2 regions of the Fructobacillus cardui genome follow, and region 1 is predicted to be linked to the other one. Evidence: predicted binding sites of a transcription regulator. Region 1 holds the regulator's gene; the other holds the start of a gene.

Region 1 (8,040 bases):
CTTCCTTCTTCTTGTTGTCGGCTTCTTCGTTTGCCTTGGCGTCGTTCATCATCTTTTCGATTTCTTCGTCAGACAAACCACCGGCAGCTTGGATAGTAATCTTTTGTTCCTTTTGCGTTCCCAAATCCTTAGCAGAAACGTTCACGATACCGTTACGGTCGATATCAAACGTCACTTCGATTTGTGGGACACCACGCTTTGCGGCAGGAATGTCAGACAATTGGAACCGACCCAAAGTCTTGTTATCAGCGGCCATTGAACGTTCACCTTGCAAAACGTGAATATCAACAGCTGGCTGGTTGTCTTCTGCAGTTGAGAAGACTTGCGACTTTGAAGTTGGAATGGTCGTGTTACGATCAATCAACTTCGTGAAGACGCCGCCCATGGTTTCAATACCAAGTGACAAAGGCGTAACATCCAACAAAACAACGTCCTTAACATCCCCAGTAATCACACCACCTTGAACAGCAGCACCCAAGGCAACGGCTTCATCAGGATTGATTGAGTGGTTTGGTTCCTTACCAGTCATCTTCTTCACTGATTCTTGGACAGCAGGGATACGAGTTGAACCACCATTCAAGATTACTTCATCAATGTCATTAAATGACAAGCCAGCATCCTTCAAGGCGTTCATTACGGGTGCTTCGGCCTTCTTAACCAAATCAGCTGTCAATTCGTTGAACTTTGCTCGAGTCAAAGAAGTTTGCAAGTGCAAAGGTCCTTGGTCGCCAGAAGCGATAAATGGCAAATCGATTTGTGCTTCAGTTGCTGAAGACAAAGTCTTCTTAGCACTTTCAGCGGCATCCTTCAAACGTTGCAAAGCCAACTTATCTTGCTTCAAGTCGATGCCGTTTTCCTTCTTGAATTCATCAGCCAAGTAGTCGATAATCTTAGCATCGAAGTCATCACCGCCAAGGTGTGTGTCACCATTTGTTGACAAAACTTCAAAGACACCATCACCTAATTCAAGGACAGAAACATCAAATGTTCCTCCACCAAGGTCATAAACCAAAATCTTTTCATCCTTGTCCAACTTGTCCATTCCATAAGCCAAAGCAGCAGCCGTTGGTTCGTTGATGATTCGTTCGACTTCCAAACCGGCAATCTTACCGGCATCCTTGGTAGCTTGACGTTGAGCATCGTTAAAGTATGCAGGAACCGTGATAACGGCCTTGTCTACCTTTTCACCCAAGTAGTCTTCTGCATAGCCCTTGATGTACTGCAAAACCATGGCTGAGATTTCTTGTGGTGTGTAATCTTTACCATCAACGGTTACCTTGTAACCTGCTTCACCCATGTGAGACTTGATTGATGAAATCGTGTCTGGGTTTGTGATTGCTTGACGCTTAGCAACGTCACCAACCTGGGTCTCCCCATTCTTAAATGACACAACTGAAGGTGTCGTACGACCACCATCAGGGTTTGTAATAATCTTTGGCTTACCACCTTCCAAAACGGCAACAGCTGAGTTAGTAGTTCCTAAATCAATTCCGATAATCTTTGACATAGTATATCGACCCTTCCTATTTTTTAAATCATATTCTTAAGCTTTTTAAGGTGTGGTGCCAAAGGGCTGAGTCACCAAATATTTGCTATTTCGCAAATGTTATTTTGCCACTGCGACCATCGCTGGACGAATGACGCGATCTTGAAGGACATAACCCTTTTGCAAGACCGTCGCCACTTGATCGGCCTTAATTTTGCCTTCTGCCGGCACAGATTGAACACCTTGCATGGTATTTGGATCAAAGGCATCACCAACTTGGCCGACTTCTTGAATACCATTGGTTGTCAACGCCTGCTTCAAAGTCTTCAACGTGATTTCAACACCCTTATGAATTTGAGCCACCTTGTCGTCATCCCCCACTTCAACTGCAAGGGCGCGTTCCAAGTTATCAACCACCGGTAAAATGGCTTCGGCTAATTTCTGGCCATCATACTTGCGAATATTTTGAATCTCACGAGCATTACGGCTTTGGATGTTTTGAATTTCAGCCTGAGCACGAAGTAATTCATCATCCTTCTTCTCAAGCGCTGCTTGCAAATCAGCTATTGGATCCACTGCTGGCTCCTCTATTGATTCTGCTTGCGTTTCTTCTGATTTGTCTTTTGCTTCTTCTTGAGTTTGGTCCGCATCAGCAAATTCCTTTGCCTCTGTTTCTTCCTCAATATCAGCTTGCTTCAAATCTTTTTCATCTTCAGACTTCGCCACGGGCGTTCCTCCTTTTGGTTAAACATATTCGAATAATTTTGTATCTAGTGCTTTGGCAAAGGTTGATAGCAACCTAGCAATCTTGGCATATGGCATCCGAATGGGACCCACTAATGCGATCACACCGCCATCATCACCACCGACCGAAAACGGTGCAGCAAGAATGGCGTAATCCTGCAAAAGCGGCGTTGGTAACTCCTGACCCAAGCGAATCATCACCGACTGTTTTTGTGTCACAGCCAATTGGCGAACCGCCTCAGGCGAGTCAAACAATTCCAAGACTGACCGTGCTTCCTTCAGGTTTAAGTAAGCGTCGTCAGCCACTTCTAAGAGGTTGAGGCGGCCACCAATGTGGACCTGTTCTTCAACCGACCGAGCCAAGACCTCCCCAAAGAGCTGCAGGAAAGCTGCCGGGCTTTCAACATTGCGTGAAAGCGTGACGGGCAACTCTTCTGAGTTCATCAGTGAAAGGACTTCTTGAACCGGTCTGCCAACCATCTGTGCATTGATATAGGCCACCATGTCCGTTAAGGACGAGACGGTCATTTCCTTTGGCAGACGGAAAGTTTGCGAAGTTACTTTGCCATCAGACGTTGCTAAGACAGCCAAAACCTGTTGCCGTTCCAGCTGAATCAGTTGGAAAGACGAGATTTTTAGGTTAACGGCTTTTGGCTTCAACACCAAGGCCGTTAATCCCGTCATGTCTGCCAATTGCCGGGCTGTTTGGCCAAGCAAATCATCCAATTCATGGAAGTTACCACGAATTTGTTGGGCAATCAGCGCAACATCTTGGTCAGAAACCTGGTCAGCCACCATTAAATGGTCAAGGTAGTAGCGGTAACCAGTTTTTGAAGGAATTCGACCAGCGGAGGTATGGAGCTTTTTAATCAGCTCAGCTTCCTCCAAGAAACTCATCTCATTGCGAATCGTTGCCGGTGAAAATTCCAAATTCAACTGATCATGTAAGGTCTTTGACCCGACCGCTCGGGCAGTCTGGGTATATTCATAAATAATCGCCGCCAAAATTAATTGCTGTCGATCAGTTAGCATCAACCCAAACCCCCTTTAATTTTGTTTAGCACTCAAAACTCTTAACTGCTAACAACTATATTATACAAAAGATTCAGAAAAATGCAAACTATTTTTAGCACTCTTTATAAACGAGTGCTAATTTTATGAAAAAATACCCATCTATCAACCTTAATAGCGATTATGTCATGGCAAAGAAAAAAGCAGATTAAAATTAATCTACTTTTTCTTGAAAGTATTCACGTGTTTTTTGTTGGTCAATCAGCAACTGGTCAACCAAGGCTTCTGCGGAATCAAACTTCACTTCATTGCGCAACTTCGCATACCACTGGACTTTCACCGGTTCCCCATAAACTTCATCGGCGAAATCAAAAAGGTTAATTTCAACTGTCACCGGTCGGTTCGCTTCAAAAGTCACATTGCGACCAATCGAGGCCATGCCATCGACCCAGCGGCCATCAACATAGGCGCTCACAGCGTAAACACCGATACCAGGCAGGAACTCAACTTCCGGCGTCCAAATATTAATCGTTGGGAAACCCAACGTCCGGCCCCGAGCATCCCCATGGACAATCAGACCGGTGGTCTCGTGAACGCGACCAAGGCTCTCTGTTACGGCAGCCAAGTTACCAGCGGCTAGGTCTTGACGGATCTGCCTTGAAGCCACCTTGACAGCTGATTTACCAAGGGCCTTCTTAGCAACCGTCAGGACATCAAAGCGACCAGCAGCATATTCAGGCAGGTGAGCCATGTCAGCTTGGTACTCCTTCTTGCCGTAACGGTGGTCAAAGCCCGCAACAACGGTATGAACCTGGAGAGGCAAAAGAATTTCCTTAATAAATTCTTCCGGATGCAAGGCCGAAAGGTGTGACGTCAATTGAAGGCAGTACACCCGATCAACGCCCAGCTTCCCTAGCAGCTGAACCTTCTGGTCCAGGGGTGTTAAATCATGCCAGGGTTGAGGCAGCTTTTTAAATACTAGGCCCGGGTAAGGGTTATAAGTCAAAACGGCCAGCGGCAATCCATTTTCGTGCGCCACCCGCGCCGCTTCCTGGATTACCTTCTGATGGCCCAAATGGACCCCGTCAAAAAAGCCCATTGCCAGCACTTGCTTACTAGTCAATTGGGGCAATTCTTTTAATGGATAATGCAAAGATATTAATTCAGTCATGGGCATATTATAGCAGAGTTTTTACTCATTCAATCACTTAGCTTGTTTCAATTTTGGGCAAAGAAATACCGCGACCGCCAGAGATCCTGGTCGGCATCAAAGGCGTAGACTGCCAGCAACCGGTCTCGGTCATACACTTGGTAGTAACCGGCATCATTTTGTGGCCAGGTACTAACTGGAATCTTTTGCCCGTTCTTGACCGCAAAGACCTCATCTTGGGTTAAGACCTTCTTTGGCCAAGCCAACACGGACTCAATGGAATGCACGTGCGTTAAGATTTTGGGATAGTCCATCGTCAACAAGTCATCGAGTGGGACGGCTTGATCGATTGTAAAACCAGAGCCAGCTATTCGCTTCAAAGCCGTCATCGTCGCGGGTAGCCCTAATTTTTGGCCAAGATCGTAAGCCAGAGTCCGAATATAAGTTCCCTTGGAAACTTGGGCCAAGAAGTCCATTTGCTGGTAAGGTTGACCTTCAACCCAGGTTAATGGGCTGGTCTGGTCGAAACGATAAATAGTCGCCTCTCGCTTGGGGAGTTCAACCTCTTCCCCCGCTCGCGCATATTCATAGAGGCGCTTGCCGTTGACCTTAACGGCCGAATAGATTGGTGGAATCTGGATAATGTCACCGGTCAAATCAGCTCGAGCTGCGTCGAGCTGCTCCTGGTCAATGGCTGCTCTCAAAGGCTGTTCTTCAACAACCGCCCCATCAGCATCCTGACTTTCCGTTGCATAACCAAAGGTCACCGTCCCCGTGTAGGTTTTTGGCCGACTTTGCAAAAGGTCAATTAACTTAGTCGCCTTCCCCAAGGCGACAACCAAAACGCCCTCCACGTTTGGATCGAGCGTCCCTGCGTGGCCAATCTTCTTCTGTCCGGTTACCCGCCGTAGTCGCGCAACCACGCCAAATGAAGTCATTTCCTTAGGCTTATTTACGACCAGCAGGCCGGATAGTTCGGGGTGCTTTTTTGTTGCCATCATTGGCCTCCATCTGTGCAATTAAAAAAACCGACCAAAGTGCGAAATGATTTCAGCCCCAAAATTTGTCCAAATTTCAGGGTTGATAGTCAAAAGCGTCTTTTTGGTCGGTTCTTATTTTACCGATTTGCACGGGCCTTTTCAATGTAGTCCCGCAATTTTGCAAAGCCGATTTCTAATTGATCTTGAGCGGTTGCATAAGAAATGCGGATATAAGCGTTCGCCTCTTTAAAGTGGGAGAAAGCTGCCCCAGGAATGACTGCAACCTTGCCCTCTTCTGCTAATTTCTCAGCAAAAGTCCAGCCATCCGTGCCAAAATCAGCCGGAATCTTGGCAAAGAGGTAAAAGGCCCCTTCGGGATCAACAACGTCAAAGCCAAGGTCTTCTAAGGCCTGCTTAGCAAAGTCTCGTCGATCTTGGTAGCTTTCCTTCATGTAGTCCAGCTCTGCTCGCGTCATCTGCAAGGCCGTCTCTGCCCCGTCTTCGATAAAGGTTGGGACGGAGTAAGTCAAAGAGCCGTGAACCTTTTGAATGTACTGCATCACACTTGCTGGGCCCAAGATAAAGCCAAGGCGGTAACCCGTCATGGCATGAGACTTTGAAAGACCATTAACAACCAATGTCTGTTCTGGCAACAACTTGCCAATTGAATAGTGGTCATGGGCATAAGTCAATTCGGAATAAATTTCATCTGAGATGACCCAAATTTGGTGTTTCTTAAAGCAAGCAGCCAGTTCTTCCAACTCCTCCTTTGAGTAAGTCACCCCTGTTGGGTTATTTGGATAGTTCAAGAGAATGGCGCGAACCGGTACCGTTGCTTGGGCCAAAGCTTCGTCAACGAGTGCCGGGGTCAACTTAAATTTATTCTTCGCCGTATCGATTGGCACCGCAACGCCATCGGCCAAGCTCAGTGAAGCAAAGTAAGAACCATAAGCAGGCTCTGGGATCAAAAGTCCCTCACCCTTCGCAATCAAGGTCTTAAAGATTGACTGCATAGCTTCCGTCACACCAACGGTCACGACAACGTTATCAATACTTGGATAATCAAGGTCGTAACGGTCCTTCATATAACCCAAAATGGCCTTACGGACGCCCGGCTCTCCCTGGGAATTTCCATAATGAGAGCGGTTGTTGTTAATGGCAGCAATCGTCGCCTCCTTGACAACGGCTGGCGTATCAAAGCCCGGCTCCCCAAAGGTCAAAAAGGTTAAGTCCTCAATTCCTGAAACTTGTCGTTGGAAGCCCAACAACTTGTCGGGGGCGATTGAAACAACCGCCTGGTTAACTGGTAAAAGTGGTTCTGTCATTTTCCTGGTTCCTTTCGTCTTGCTGGTGAAAGCAGCCATTCTCATGGCATCCATCGCACAATCCAGTCTACACGAAAATGAACTTTTTTAAAAGGATTTATGGCATTTTTATGAGATTTGCCCTCATTTATTTTTTATCTTTTGCAAATCAGCGCAAAAAAAGAACCCGCTCAATGACATGTCCCAATTTAGGGGGGCATATCGCAAATGGATTCCTTTTGTTGTACGTCGTCATGGTCGCTGTAGCCACCCATGGCAAGGCTGATTTTTTAATGAAAGCCAAGAACTAGTCAGCCAAGGCTGTCATATCTTCTGACAGTGCCTCAGCAGTCTCTTGGGCTGCACGTTGTTCGTCTACGTATGTTTTCAAGCGCTTCAGACCTTCTTGCAATTGTGCCATATCGGCTGCATAAGAAATCCTGATAAACTTCTTTGCTTCATCAAAGAAGGAGAAGCCGGCCCCGGGAATCACCGACACCTTGGCCTGCTGAGCCAAGGCTGTGGCAAATGCCCAGCCATCTTCGCCTAAATCAGCTGGTAACTTGGCAAAGAGGTAAAAGGCCCCCTTTGGCGAAACCAGTTCAAAGCCCAAGTCTGCCAAAAACTTCTTAGCATAATCACGCCTCTTTTGGTACTCAACCCTCATAAAGGCTAAGTCTTCCTTTGGAATCTTCAAAGCAGCGACTGCCCCATCTTGGATAAAGGTTGGCACCGCAAAGACCAAGGGACCATGCACCTTTTGAATTTGCTGGATCAATGCGGTTGGTCCAAGGATAAAGCCGAGGCGGTAGCCCGTCATGGCGTGCGACTTTGACAAACCGTTGACCACCACCGTTTGGTCAGGCAAGAGCTTACCCATTGAATAGTGGTTGCCCTCATAAGTCAATTCAGAATAAATTTCGTCTGAAATCACCCAAAGGTCATGACGCTTAAAGGTCTCTGCTAATTCTTCAAGCTCTTCCTTCGTGTAAGTAACACCAGTTGGGTTATTGGGATAGTTAAAGAGAATGGCATGCACGTCTTCTGTCGTTTCGGCTATCGTCTCGTCAATCAAGGCGGGCGTCAGCTTATAAGCTGTCTTGCCCGTATCAATTGGAACAGCCGTGCCTCCAGCCAAACTCAAAGCTGAGAAATAAGAACCATAGGCTGGGTCTGGGATTAAGAGGCCCTGACCAGGTGCGAGCAAGGTCTTAAAAATTGATTGCATTGCTTCTGTGACCCCAACAGTTACAATAACGTTATCAATACTTGGATACTGAAGGTCATAACGGTCGGCCATATAGTCTAAGATGGCTGAGCGGAGCTTTGGTTCTCCTTGAGAGTCACCATAGTGGGACCGATCTT
Region 2 (8,040 bases), on a different contig from region 1:
TTGTTAACAATCACAGAACCTTCCAAGCCAGCGTTTTCAGCGATTTGACGAACTGGGGCTTCAAGAGCAGCCACAACGGTCTTAACCCCCGTAGCCACGTCGCCTGTTGCTTCAACGGCAGCAGCGGCAGCCATGGCGTTCACCAAAGCCGTTCCACCACCAGCAACAAAGCCTTCTTCAACGGCAGCTCGAGTAGCGTTCAAAGCATCCTCAATTCGGTACTTACGTTCCTTCAATTCCGTTTCAGTAGCAGCCCCAACATTAATGACAGCCACACCGCCGGCCAACTTTGCCAAACGTTCTTGCAACTTCTCCTTGTCAAATTCTGAAGTGCTGTCGGCAATTTGTTGCTTAATCAAGTCAACCCGTTCCTTCACGGCTGCCTTGTCACCGGCACCTTCGACAACGGTGGTATTATCCTTGGTGATATTGACCTTATTGGCTTGACCCAATTGTTCGATAGTCACATCCTTCAAGTTCAAACCAAGGTCATCCGTAACAACCGTACCACCAGTTAAGATAGCGATATCTTCCAACATGGCCTTACGACGATCACCAAAGCCAGGTGCCTTCACAGCAACAACGTTAAAGGTGCCACGCATCTTGTTCAAAACCAAAGTTGGCAAAGCTTCGCCAGTAATGTCATCTGCGATAATTAACATTGCCCGCCCCTGTTCCACAACTTGTTGCAAGACAGGCAAGATATCTTGGATATTACCAATCTTCTTGTCCGTGATCAAGATGTAAGGGTTGTCCAAATTAGCTTCCATCTTTTCGTTATCAGTAACCATGTACTGTGACATGTAGCCACGGTCAAATTGCATTCCTTCGACAACGTTCAAAGTGGTTTCAATTCCCTTTGATTCTTCGATAGTAATCACACCATCGTTACCAACCTTTTCCATTGCTTCAGCAATCAAAGAACCAACTTCATCGCTGGCTGCTGAAATTGAGGCAATTTGAGCAATCTCGTCCTTCGTTGAAACCGTGTGAGACATCTCATGTAACTTCGCAACAGCCGCTGCCGTTGCCTTTTCAATACCCGTTCGAATGCCAACAGGGTTAGCACCAGCCGTCACGTTCTTAAGCCCTTCGCCAACAATCGCTTGAGTCAAAACGGTGGCAGTAGTGGTACCATCACCCGCAATGTCATTAGTTTTTGAAGCAACTTCAGCAACCAACTTGGCACCCATGTTTTCAAAGTGGTCCTCTAATTCAATCGCCTTAGCAATTGTGACCCCATCATTTGTAATAATTGGCGAACCATAAGATTCTTCCAAAACAACGTTACGACCCTTTGGTCCAATTGTTGTTTTAACAGTGTCGGCCAACTTGTCAACTCCGACCTTCATCTTTGAGCGAGCGTCTTCCGCAAACTTCAATTCTTTTGCCATTTTCCCTACTCCTTTAACCAAAACTGATTGAAATCATCATTATTTGTGCTAATTGTCTTGTAATTATTGTTTAATCAACGATGGCGATAATATCTTTTTCATGGAGAGCCAAGTATGATTGACCATCATAAGTCAATTCCTGACCAGCAAACTTGTCAAACAAAACCTGGTCTCCTTCTTTGACTGTCATGTCCAGCTTCTGGCCTGAATTAGCCACCAAGCCACTCCCTGTTGCCACAACCTTACCGGTTACTGGCTTTTCTTGCGTATTAGCGGCTAAGACAATGCCACCCACTGTCTTTTCACTTTGTTCTGCAACACTGACGACCACGCGGTCTCCTAAGGGCTTTAACATGAATCACAACCTCCGTTTGTTATTTTTAGCACTCGTACACATCGAGTGCTAATCTGACTTTAGTATAGCACCTAAGACCTATTTGTCAACACAGTGAAATTCGTTTTATGCAAAAGAAAAGCCGGTCAAGGCCTCCATCAATAGAGCTTGCACGACTTTTTATACATCTTTATTTTATTTTAAATCAAGTCCCTTATCATGAGGGTATTGAGATAGGGCAGTGTTCGCAGCACCCTTCGTTAACAAAGAGGCGTTATGCTTCGTCCAATTGGAATCAATATCCCGCCCCTTAAAGTAAGTGGCCATCGTTTGATCATATTCCTCAATGGCAGCCTTCATTTGGTCGTCATCGTAATGGTCCTTCATCAATGAACCAGCCAATGGCAACTTAGGTTTGACGCCTGGTTTTGGATTAGGGTAGCCAAGTGAAAAGCCCATAATTGGCTTAACGTACTTTGGCAAGTCCAATTCCTTTTCATAGAGTTCAAAGGCGCCCATTGCACCTGCCATTGTGACAGAACCGATTCCAAGCGATTCAGCCGCCACCTGAGCACGACCTAAGGCAATCGAAGCTGAAACAATACCGCCCTCCAAATATTGGTAGTGCTGGATTCGTTCTTCCATAATGGCCCGGGTTTCAGCGTCCTGATTTAACAAAACCTTGTGCCAATCGACGGTAACAACAAAATACCGAGTGGCATTTTCGATGTACTTCATCTTCACCTTTTCAGTGACCCGCCTCTTGAGGTCTTGGTCGGTGATTTCAATAAAAGTGACTGGCTGAAAGTTTTGCATATTCGGTCCGGCAAGGGCTGCAGAGAAAATTGCTTCGACTTCCTCATCGGTCACTGGCCGATCGGAGAAAGAACGGATTGATTGGTGATCATGTAATTGATCAAGTACTGGATTTTTAATCATGTTTTACCTCACTGATTGGACAATCATTACCTTTATCTTACTATCTATGATACGCTAAATACTATCAATAAAATAGGAGCACCCCATGAAAAAGTTACAGATCCACGTCGGCATGCGGACCGTGAAAACCGCCATTGTTGTGATGTTGGTCTTACTCGTTTACCACTTTGTTGACCGACCAGCGTCTGTTCCCGCCCTGGCGGCCGTCTTCGCCCTTCGAGAAGATTGGGACAATACCATTCAATTCGCCAAAATTCGTTTACTATCAAATAGTGTTGGTGGTTTCTTCTCGCTACTTTACTTTTTGATCCGAGAATTTACACACCACAATAGTTGGATGCCAATCGTCATTATCCCAATTTTTGTTATCTGCACGATTGTTATTCTCAACGCTTTAAACTGTAGTCTAGGAATTGTCGGTGGTCTCGCAGCCCTCTTGTTGATTGCTTTGACCATCCCAATGGATGCCACCATCGACTACGTCTTCTTACGAATCGTTGATACCTTTATTGGTGTTTTGTTTGCTATCGGCGTTAATTATTTTGGTATCCCAGAACAGGAAACCAATTAAACATATCTTTCGGTCTAAGTGTCCGACAGCAAATACAATTTAATAGGCAAGAAAAAAAGACTCAGCGAGTCTTTTTTTAATCCATTTCAACTTGATTATCGAGTTGCAATTCACTTTCAATGGTTGCCAACACACCATCCTGAACGTTTGTCTTTAACGCCAAACGCTTATGGACATCGTGCATTAATGGCATGGCATTTGGCATCAGGTAAGAGTTGTCATACTTCGCCAGCATTTCCAAATCATTAGTGTTATCACCAAAGACCATCACTTCATTATCCGTGACGTTGTAATAATCTTGGAGAACTTCCAAGGCCGCCGCCTTATCGACACCCTTTGGCAAAACATCAACAGATCCAAAGCCAGAACCAGTGACGTGGACTTCTTCGCCAAAAACCTCTTCCAATTGTTGAACGTGTTCCTGGACCTCTTCATGAGGCCAGACGAAAGAAACACCTAAAATCTTATCATCAATCTTCAAAAGTTTTTCAACTTGAACAACATTCGGATAGAACATCGACAGCATTTCCTTAAACTCTTGGCTGACGTGGTTGGAAATATAGGTCCCGTTGACACCAGCTAAAACAATCACATTGTCGGCTGATTGGGGATTTAAAGCATTCCAATCAATCACCTTACGAATCTGTTCTGGTGTCAGATAGACCGCGTACAATTCTTGGCCTGGTGTTGTTACCACCGACCCGTTGGAACCGACAAAATCGATTTGGTCTAACAAGCCATAAGCGGCCATCGGCTCAAAAAGCTCCTTTAAATTGGCCACTTGTCGACCGGAGGCCGCGACAAAGCGCACGCCTTTTTCCTTTAATTGTGACAAAACCCGGGCAAAGTGTTCTTGATCGTAACTATCTTCACCGGATAAAAACGTACCATCCATATCGGATGCAATCATTTTAATGGTCATTGGATGCCTTTCTTGTCTTGTTTGCTAGTCGACTAGTTCACACAACTAGGGGCTACCATCATCGGCTAGGCAAATTGTTCTAAGTATTTTTGATAGGCTACCTGGTCGACAACCCAATCCAGCTCCCCAATATAGGCAACCTGTGGGTCATGGTAGGCAAAGCCGTGCTTAAACTTATAAAGACCGTCAGTGTGGTCAAATTCGCCAACACCGCCGAAATCATAAGCAACCTTCCCTAAGGAAAGCCCCCACTTCAGCATTTCCCACTGCACGAGGTAGGGACCATAGTGCTTGGCAAATTCACGGTTTGATCCGGCATACATATACCAAATCTTTTCCCCGTAACCAAAGCCAATTCCAGCCGCAATCACTTGGCCGTCATAATGTGCCAAGAAAACCCGGAACAAATCAGAATCAACCCACAGTTCTTGCATGCGGTAGAAGTATTCGATTGGCCGGTGGGTGATTCCCTGAGCCTTGGCCATCATCGTATAGGTCTTATAGAAAGCCTCAATGTCTTCCTTACTACGACCAGAGGTAACGGTGACCCCATCCTTGATGGCCCGCCGAATTTGATTGCGGTAATCGCTTTTGAAGTGCTTCATCAAACTGGCTTCATCAGTGATTGGTTGTGCCCCTTCGCCTCGACCATCATAGAACAAAATCACGTTTTTACGTGGTTGAATGTTGCCATGCATATTCTCGACTTTAACATTCCGGGTCACAAAGCCAGCATCTTGGTAAGCCTGATCCAAGTCTTGGTTGTAGAGCACTTCCGGATCCATTCGAACCAAAAAGACGTTTTCTGGCAAATTAGCCAACGCTTCTTGAACCAATTCCTTAACCAAGCCAACGTTGGTCACGTCAGCAACAGGTCCCTTTGGGCAATATGCCAACAATTTTCCAGGTACGGCTTCAACAGTCAAGACCGCCATTGCGGCATCAATGTCGCCATCCTGATTTTCATGATAGAGGTATAAGTGGCCCCAATTAGCCTTCAAATCACCCCAGAGTGGGTCCTGGGTCACTTGGCCTTTAGCCGCTGTCCTAACAAAGTCTTGGTATCTTTGTACCTGACTTGGCTGTGTTAAATCTAAGACCGTCATATCCTTACTTTCCCGTCGTAATTGAGGCGTAGTTCTGAATAAAATAAACCAACGTTTGGAGTTCGTTAGTCAAATCAACGTTTTGAACCCGAACACCCTTTGGTACGGAAACCCGCAACGGCGTGAAATTCATAATCCCCTTGACCCCAGCGGCTACCAAGGTGTCCGTAATTTCCTGGGCAACACCTTGTGGTACCGTCAAGATGGCGATGTTAATCCGTTGGGCTTTGATTTGCTCTTCCAATTCATTCATGTCGTAAATTGGTACCCCAGACAAAATCTTGCCCCGGTTTTCATTAATATCAAAGGCAGCGGCAATCCGCATGTTTGACGATTGGTGGAAGTTGAAGTTCAAAAGAGCCTGGCCCAAATGGCCAACCCCAATCAAAGCCACGTTAATCAATGAATTTTGGTCCAAAACCTTGGCAAAAAATTCTAACAAGGCCTCAACGTCGTAACCATAGCCACGTTTGCCTAAAGCACCAAAATATGAAAAATCACGGCGAATTGTTGCCGCATCAAACTTGGTTGCTTCAGCCAATTCAGCAGAAGAAATCCGGTTGGTGCCGGCATCATTTAAAAACGTTAAATAACGGTAGTAGATGGGCAACCGCTTGGCGGTTGCTCGTGGAATCTTTGCTTGCTCGTCCATGGCGTCTCCATTTCACTTTGTGAACTAAATTATATTTATTATAGCATAGATTGTGGTTTTTCCTATCTATTCGCTCATTTTTCACAAATATTTTTATTCATTATCCTGCTGGTTGAGGTCTGCTAATGGAAAATCAAGGCCAGGATTTGTGTTCAAATCAAGATCAGAAAAAATCTTGTCTTGGTAGTTCCAATAGCCCGCTGCGCCAATCATGGCTGCATTATCGCCAGTATACTGCTTGGGTACTGGGATAAAGTCAACGGCAGGAAAATCAGCCATTAAATCAGTTAACGCAGCACGCAATCCGCTGTTAGCAGCGACGCCACCAGCTAGAACCAGCGACTTCACTGGAAAATCAGTCAAGGCCCGTTTTGTGCGACCAACCAGTGCCTTAATCACCGCAGCCTGGAAAGAAGCCGCAAGGTCCTCTTCCTTGATCGTTTCACCACGTTGCTCGGCGTTATGAACTTGGTTGATGACCGCTGATTTTAAACCGGAAAATGAAAAGTCATAACCTGCCTCTTTGGCCATCGCCTGCGGAAAATCGATGGTGACCTGCCCCTTATGAGCCAATTCATCAATTGCCTTCCCAGCAGGATATGGCAAATTCAGCAACCGACCAACTTTATCATAGGATTCACCGGCCGCATCGTCAAAGGTCTCACCCAGAATATGAAAATCATTGGGTTCTTCCATCAAGACCAATTCCGTATGGCCACCGGAAACCATCAATGCCAAAGCCGGAAAGACAATTGGCTGGTTAAAATTAGCGGCAGCAATGTGACCAGCCAAGTGGTTGACCGGAATCAGCGGCAGGTCATGGGCCATTGCAAAGGTTTTCGCCCCCATCAAGCCAACTAACAAGGAGCCAACCAATCCTGGGCCGTAGGTCACGGCGACACCGTCGAGGTCTTCTGGTTGAACCTTTGCATCCGCTAAGGCGATGTCTAAGGTCTTCGTAATCCATTCTAGGTGGTGGCGGGAAGCAACCTCCGGCACGATGCCACCAAAACGTTGGTGCGAATTAATCTGAGTCGCCACCGCATTGCTCAAGACGGTCTTGCCGTCCTTGACAACGGCCACTGAGGTCTCGTCAGCACTTGATTCAAAGGCAATTAAAGTTGTCATAAATTCTTCTCCATTAGGATGGCTGTTTGGCCATCATGGTAATAACCATCACGACGGGCATAAATTTCAAAGCCAAATTTTTCATACAGCCGCCGGGCAGAAACATTGTTTTCAGCAACTTCCAAATAGGCCTTTCGCTCGTTATTTTGCTCACAGAAAGCCTGCATTAATTCGCGAGCGATTCCCTGCCCCTGGAAAGCCGGATCAACGGCCAAAAAAGAGAGGTCCACCTCATCCAAGATGGCACGGTAAGATAAAAAGCCGACAACTTGGGTGCCTTCGACGGTCCCTTCATCTAATAAATCAGCTTTGGCGGGCGCCTGTGCATCGGTTTCTGCTAATAAATAGGTCACCTGCCCAGCGGCCAATTGCTCATCAATCAACCGCTTTGGCACCTGGTCCCTTGAAAAAGCCGCCAAAGCGATTTGGTGGATTCTTAGACTATCATCGATTATTGCTGTTTTAATGTTCAAGGTCGAGCACCATTGAAATTGCATCTTCCTGGTTATCAATATAGTAATGTTCCAAAACATCCACAACCGTAAAACCATGACGGTCGTAGAGTGCCAAGGCACCAGTATTTGACCGTCTTGCTTCCAAGGAAAGCTCCTTTAAGCCGATTTCACGCGCAACTGCCTTCGCCGTGTTAATCAAATACGAGCCAACCTGTTGTCCCTGCCAAACCGGCAATACGGCGATATTGGCAATATGTAAATCAGAAACCAAATCACGCTTGACCAGAGCAATAAAGGCAATGACCTGGTCCTTTCTCAAAGCGACCAAGTATAATCGATCCTTTTCTTGGGTTAATTCATGGTAGAAATCGCGCGAAACCCAAGGGGCATAGCCATTGTAGACTGCCTCTTGAATCGCGACAAGTCCGGGAATATCAGAAACAGTTGCTACTCGTAATAATAATTCTTCCCCAGCTGCTTCAAAAGTCTCACCAGGAAAATCGACCAAGGTCTGGGCGACCGGCCGCGCTTTCAATCTT

What was found. The regulator HrcA, encoded in region 1, represses chaperone genes, less so after heat shock. The targets are predictions, from matches to a motif close to TTAGCACTCNNNNNNNNNGAGTGCTAA.
Region 2: groES (co-chaperone GroES) is a predicted target of HrcA. The motif match lies at 1,775-1,801, and genes of this name have one in related genera.

What each region holds. Positions count from the first base shown of each region.
Region 1 covers NZ_CAUZLS010000002.1:219,960-227,999, reverse strand. Annotated here, with positions in the region: gene dnaK (molecular chaperone DnaK) at 1-1,507, opposite strand, end outside; gene grpE (nucleotide exchange factor GrpE) at 1,607-2,212, opposite strand; gene hrcA (heat-inducible transcriptional repressor HrcA) at 2,231-3,262, opposite strand; gene ribF (riboflavin biosynthesis protein RibF) at 3,456-4,412, opposite strand; gene truB (tRNA pseudouridine(55) synthase TruB) at 4,460-5,389, opposite strand; gene AABI20_RS03200 (aminotransferase class I/II-fold pyridoxal phosphate-dependent enzyme) at 5,509-6,696, opposite strand; gene AABI20_RS03195 (aminotransferase class I/II-fold pyridoxal phosphate-dependent enzyme) at 6,983-8,040, opposite strand, start outside.
Region 2 covers NZ_CAUZLS010000004.1:114,779-122,818, reverse strand. Annotated here, with positions in the region: gene groL (chaperonin GroEL) at 1-1,394, opposite strand, end outside; gene groES (co-chaperone GroES) at 1,465-1,749, opposite strand; gene AABI20_RS05025 (nitroreductase family protein) at 1,924-2,664, opposite strand; gene AABI20_RS05020 (FUSC family protein) at 2,753-3,238, shown strand; gene AABI20_RS05015 (Cof-type HAD-IIB family hydrolase) at 3,315-4,160, opposite strand; gene AABI20_RS05010 (lipid II:glycine glycyltransferase FemX) at 4,226-5,266, opposite strand; gene AABI20_RS05005 (redox-sensing transcriptional repressor Rex) at 5,271-5,918, opposite strand; gene tsaD (tRNA (adenosine(37)-N6)-threonylcarbamoyltransferase complex transferase subunit TsaD) at 6,012-7,046, opposite strand; gene AABI20_RS04995 (GNAT family N-acetyltransferase) at 7,043-7,519, opposite strand; gene rimI (ribosomal protein S18-alanine N-acetyltransferase) at 7,509-8,040, opposite strand, start outside.